DNA from 2 places in the Enterococcus sp. 2201sp1_2201st1_C11_2201SCRN_220225 genome. Region 2 is predicted to be linked to the other one. Evidence: a T-box and tRNA genes for the amino acid it is inferred to sense, from the RefSeq annotation. Region 2 holds a T-box; the other holds one or more tRNA genes.
The links. A T-box is a leader RNA that pairs with one kind of tRNA and senses whether it is charged. The one in region 2 lies ahead of argS (arginine--tRNA ligase), so its partner is inferred to be a tRNA-Arg.

Region 1: it encodes a tRNA-Arg, which carries the amino acid that the T-box ahead of argS (arginine--tRNA ligase) is inferred to sense. The anticodon was not compared.

What each region holds. Positions count from the first base shown of each region.
Region 1 covers NZ_JBCOJC010000027.1:7,222-10,344, forward strand. The annotation lists gene AB5754_RS08415 (hypothetical protein) at 1-281, shown strand, start outside; gene AB5754_RS08420 (GNAT family N-acetyltransferase) at 349-870, shown strand; gene AB5754_RS08425 (DUF898 family protein) at 1,061-1,366, opposite strand; tRNA gene AB5754_RS08430 (tRNA-Arg) at 1,527-1,600, opposite strand; gene AB5754_RS08435 (nitroreductase family protein) at 2,084-2,713, opposite strand; gene AB5754_RS08440 (O-methyltransferase) at 2,740-3,123, opposite strand, start outside.
Region 2 covers NZ_JBCOJC010000013.1:49,480-52,602, reverse strand. The annotation lists gene argS (arginine--tRNA ligase) at 1-1,321, opposite strand, end outside; T-box leader at 1,416-1,605, opposite strand; gene argF (ornithine carbamoyltransferase) at 1,669-2,685, opposite strand; gene arcA (arginine deiminase) at 2,743-3,123, opposite strand, start outside.

The DNA.
Region 1 (3,123 bases), on a different contig from region 2:
TCTCCATTTGGCTCTTTTTACTCTTCGGCTTTGCTTTTTCCGGCGTTTGCGGCGTTTTTTGGGAATTTTGGGAATTTCTCTGTGACTCCGTTGCCTCCCTTAATCTCCAACGCTACATTAGCCATGGACAGGAACTCATTGGGCGAGCGGCCTTAATGGATACCATGTTAGATATGTTCACCAATACCGCCGGCGCCATTGTCATGGGAATCTACGCCTTTGCCAAAAGCGGTGGTCAACCGGAATATTTTGAGTCTTATCGGATTCGTAAAATCAAATAGTCCCATAATTAGGTCCCTATCCTCTAGGCCAATTTTTTATCAAGCATAGAAAGCTGGTGATTGTTTTATGTTAATCAGATCTATTCAGCCAAAAGATTATCTTCCAACAAGAGAACTGATAATGAACGCTTTTCGACATTCAGACCACGGCTATCAAAATGAAGCAGAACTCGTGGATAAAATCCGACAAGAAGCAACTTATGAGCCAGATTTAGAAGTGGTAGCCGAAGAAGCCTGCCAACTACTGGGTCATGGCTTATTGAGCCAAGTCCAGATTGTAAACAAGGATCAGACCTTTACCGGCTTAGTACTAGCACCTTTAGCCGTTCTACCTGAAAGGCAAGGACAAGGGATTGGTGGTAAAATTTTGCAAGAATTGGAGAAGCGAGCCGTGACCCATTCTTATGAATTTATTAGCATTCTTGGTCATCCCGACTACTATCCTCGCTTCGGCTATCAAAAAGCCAGTCTTTATGAAATTACCGCACCCTTTCCAGTTCCCGATGCAGCTTTTCTGATTAAAGCTTTAACACCCAAAGGACTTGCAGGAGTTCATGGAAAAGTGCGTTACGCTAAAGCCTTTGAGTAAAAAAGATTGCCGGAAATAAAGGTGAGTCAACCTTTGAGTATTTGGACAAAAAAAGCGAAGCACTCCTTGGTTACTTAAAAGAGTGTTTCGCTTTTTGAATCTTCGGTTTACAGTTGGTCATATTTATTTAAAAACCAGTATAAGGTTACTGTCAGTTTTTCATGTCTGTATTAATGATAAAACAAGAAGCCTACGCCATCGTATGAGTGTGTTTTACGCGCCATTGTTCCAATTTAATATTTAACCAGAAACCATAAATACCAAGCGTGATAAATGTTAGCAAGAGCCATTTAATCCAATTGCCAAATAATTGCATCGCCGTCCCGTCAAAATAAAGCCGCTTGCCATCAATTACCGTATGTTTGATTTTCCAATTGTACAACATGCAGATTCCCCAGGGAGCACAAATACCCAGCGTACAAACTGTAATTAAAAATGACAGAATAGACGTACCTACATAAGTTGCTAATCCTCCATCGAAATATGAATTTTTCATTTTTCTTCTCCCCTTTCTTTTCTAACTCTTTTATTTTAGCATTCCTACCTAGCTTGACACTATTTTTGATCACCAACTCAACTTGGTGGAATTTTCTAAATAAAGCCCCCCACAAAACGTAATCTGTAGGGGGCTAAAAGGCTATTAAATCCTATTGATACGCGTCCAGAGGGATTCGAACCCCCGACCGTCCGCTTAGAAGGCGGATGCTCTATCCAGCTGAGCTATGGACACAAGTGCAATAATAGTAGTAATTACAGTCCTTAATCAGTAACTTCCAGCTTATTTAGATAGAATTTCAACTGACAGTTTAGACCATAACGACACCAACAGAAGAAATTTTACCAGAGTTTCTAACTCTTTGCAACAATTTATCGAATGCTCAGATGGTTATTTTATACCATGACCACAGATAAATTGCGCCTAACAAAAATCGCTCTTCGTTTACTGATTTGATTGCACTTCTATTATCTACTTTGAAGAAGACCACTACCCTTGAAGATTTACAAGAAGTACCATCACAATAAGAAGCACTTCATTTCACTTCTTTGAATCATTTAAGAACAATCTAGTCACCCGAACATGATGTAATGGCTTTTCAAAACCGGTTGGCATGCTTCTCTATTCGCCTCCAAAATATAGCTAGTCCGATTTCTTTCACCATAACAAAACACTCTTTTTTTCATCAAAATGAAAAGCAAAGAGTGTTTCGCTGATTTATTCAAACCGTGTTATTTCTGTTGCAGGCAAGCGATAAGAAGGAAAGCCCGCTTCTTTCGCTTTTCCTATAGCCAAAATCATCACTGGCACATAGCGTTCTTTATTATAATCTAACGCATCTGGCAGACCTTCTGCTTCAAAGCCACCAATCGGATTGGTGTCATAGCCGTGTTTTCGGGCTACTAACATCAACTGCATCGCCACCAAACTTGCATCGATGGTTACAATTCTAGTCATTTCTTCCTTTGACAAATTTTGATAATAAGGAAGCATAGTGGCCAACTGTTTATCGCGCACTTCTTCGGGCATCAAACCCATAGCTACCGCTTCATTATAGATTTGCTCTCCACATTCGTAACACTGTAAATCACCTAAAATCAAGATCATCGCAGCAGAAGAATCATTTTGACGCGTATTAAAACGGATTAAAGGGCGCAACTTTTCCTTTGCTTCATCGCTTGTCACAACTAAAAAGCGCCAAGGCTGCATATTAATAGAAGACGGGGCACTAACCGCTTCTTGAATCATCCCCAATAGTTCAGCTTGGGGAATTTTCACTCCTTCATCGAATTGACGTACGGATCTGCGTCCCGATAAAATTTCAGAAAAATCATTTGTGTGAGTCATAACTTCTCCTTTATTTCTTTTGACATTTACAAAGTGACAGTTTCCACTTCTTTGGTGATTAAAATCACGCCGTCGCCTAAAGGTACTAAGCTAGAAGTTAGTTGGGGATGGTTCATCACCACTTGTAAAAATTCATTTAATTTACGATGGATTGCCCGGTTTTTTCGAGGAATCTCTTCAATCGGATCCAAAATTGTGCCCGCTTGAAATACATCATCTACCATTAAGACGCCACCTTTTTTCAACAAGCGCAAACATTCTGGCAAAAACTCAATGTATTTCGACTTGGCGCTATCCATAAAAATAAAATCATAAGGTCCAGATAAGGTAGGCAAGACTTCTGCGGCTTGGCCTTCCAATAAGGTCACCTGCTCTTCAAGGCCTAATTTTTTGAAATTTTCTTTGGCTTG
Region 2 (3,123 bases):
GCACGACTTCTTCTAAATCAAAATCAAAGTTATTTAAGCGATCGTTTTTCAAGTCGTGGAAAATAACGGCGCCTACACCAACTTCTCTAGCTACTTGATTTTGATTTTCCAAAGTCGGGTTCTTTTCCGCAATCTGAGCTTTGGCTAAAGCCGTCGCTTCTAGTAAAACTTCTTCTAGTAAAATAATTTTCCCTTTACGAGTGGAAAGTTTCTTGCCGTCTTTCGTGATCAATCCAAAAGGTACATGGTAGATGTCTTCGGACCAATCAAAGCCCATTTCCTTCAAAACAGCTTTCAATTGTTTAAAGTGATTACTTTGTTCATTGCCCACCACATAAATTGCTTTGGCAAAATCATAAGTCCGCTTGCGATAAATGGCAGCCGCTAAATCCCGGGTGATATACAAAGTCGCACCGTCAGATTTACGAATCAAGGCTGGATTCAAATCATAAGCAGACAAGTCCACGATTTCCGCACCTTGGTCTTCTTTAAGCAAGTGTTTTTCTTCCAACAATTCAACAACTTCTGCCATCTTATCGTTGTAGAAAGCTTCTCCATTCATCGAATCAAAGGAAACATCTAATAGGCCATAAATCTTATTAAACTCTTTTAAAGATTCATCCCGAAACCATTGCCATAAGCTAGTGGCTTCTTGATCTCCGTCTTCTAATTTTTTAAACCAAGCCCGAGCTTCATCTTCCAAAGCTGGCTCCGTTTCTGCTTTTTCATGAAAATCCACATACAATCGTAGTAATTCTTTAATTGGTTCTTCTTTGACTGCCGCTTCTGAACCCCATTTTTTATAAGCCACGATTAATTTCCCAAACTGAGTTCCCCAGTCTCCTAAATGATTGATTCGCACAGGTTGGTAGCCAATTTTTTCTAAAATAAAACCAATGGAGTTGCCAATTACTGTAGAGCGTAAATGCCCCATGGAAATTGGTTTGGCAATATTAGGCGAAGACATGTCAATCGGTACTGTTTGGCCTTCCCCGATACTAGCATTGCCGTAATTTGCTTGTTCTTTGACGATTTGGCCTAAGACGGTTTCACTGATTTTGCCTTTACTCATAAAGAAGTTTAAGTAGGGTCCCACCACTTCAATTTTTTCAAATGCTTCCGGAGCAATTTTTATGGCTAAATCTGCTGCGATTTGTTGCGGCGCTTTTTTATAAACTTTAGCTAAAGCAAAAGCGGGAAAAGCCACATCCCCGTGGTCTGCCGATTTAGGATTTTCCAGTAAATTTTGGACTTGTTCTAAGGTTAAATCATCTTTCACAACTGCATAGAGTTCTTTGGCTACAATTTCTTTATTGTTCATCTTCCATCCTCCTATTTTTTCTTGACTTGCTTCTACCATACGAAGAGACCGACCGACTCTTAGGCAAATAAAAACGCCTCTAATGTCCTAAGACACTAGAGACGAGAATTCCCGCGGTACCACTCTTGTTGCCTGTATCACCAGGCCACCTTGTCGTTAACGGTCGACTGCCGTCTAAGCGAAACTCCCAAGTGCGCTTCCCCTTGCTTACATTATCCGGCTCCCACCACTCCGGACTCGCTACAAATGCCTTGCAAAGCTACTCTCTTGTTCAACGTTTAGTATCAAGTTGGACAAATTATAGCAAAGAATCAGGAATTTGCCAAGGCGTAATTATCCCATGACCTTTAAACTCGAGGAATAAACAGGTTTCCTAATGTAGCTGCCATCACGGCTTTAATGCTGTGCATCCGGTTTTCCGCTTGTTGAAACTGCTTGGCGTACTCTGCTTGAAAGACCTCATCGCTCACTTCCATCTCGGTGATGCCAAATTCCTCAGCGATTTTTTTAGCAAAAAGGGTCTCTTGATCATGAAATGCCGGCAAGCAGTGTAAGAAAATCACATTGTCATTTTCCGTAGCCTGCACCATTTGTTGATTGACTTGATAAGGTAAAAGCAATTCCACCCGCGCTTTGGTCTCGGCTTCTTCTCCCATGGACACCCAGACATCTGTGTACAAAATATCCGCTCCTTTAACTCCTTGTGGAATGTCAGAAGTAATCAAAATCTCACTGCCGCTATCTTTCCCATAGTCTTTTGCCAAATTGATTACCCATTCTTCGGGAAAGAGACTTTCGGGAGTTACCACATGGACATTTACCCCTAAAATGGCACCGGTAACCAATAGTGAATTGGCTACATTATTGCGTCCATCTCCTACATAAGCTAAGGTCAGCCCTTCTAAAGCACCGAAATGTTCTTTAATGGTTAAAAAATCTGCCAGCATTTGCGTAGGATGCCACTGGTCTGTCAAGCCATTCCACACTGGGACTGTGCTATATTGGGCTAAAGTTTCCACTGCGCTTTGGCTAAACCCCCGGTATTCAATCCCATCAAACATACTCCCTAAAACTTTAGCCGTGTCTTTCACCGATTCCTTTTTGCCTAACTGAATATCTCCCGCTCCTAAAAATTCTGGATGGGCGCCTAAGTCATTCGCCGCCACAGTAAAAGCCGAGCGAGTTCTAGTGGACGTCTTTTCAAATAATAAAGCGATATTTTTCCCCGCTAAATAAGGATGAGGAATCCCTTGTTTTTTTAAAGCTTTTAAATGAGCCGCAAAATCAATCAAGTACATCAGTTCGGCTTTCGTAAAATCTTTTTCTGCTAAAAAGCTTCTCCCTTGAAAAACTGAATATTCCATCACAAAAACCCCTTAAACGTATATTTATACAAAATGATAGCATATTTGCTCAGAATTTCAAAGTCTTTCTCGCCAAATTGGTTGGCTCATACACCTAGGACCGCCTCGCCCCCGGGACAATTCCCCAGAAGCGATTTCCAAAACTTCCACCCCTGCTTCTCGCAGTAACTCATTGGATACATGGTTTCGATCATACGTAATCACTTTTCCTGGAGCGATGGCTAGGGTATTGGAACCGTCATTCCACTGCTCCCGGGAAGCAGCAATCGCATCACCACCACCTGTGGGAATCAAGAACAATTCTGATAAGCCCAAGCTTTCTTTTAAGACTTTTTGTAAATTGTGTTTTGGGGTGATGCGAATTTCTTCTCCATTTGGCTCCATCACATAAATATCCATTTTTTCTTCTGGAGATAAAATCTCGGGATGAATCGTAAA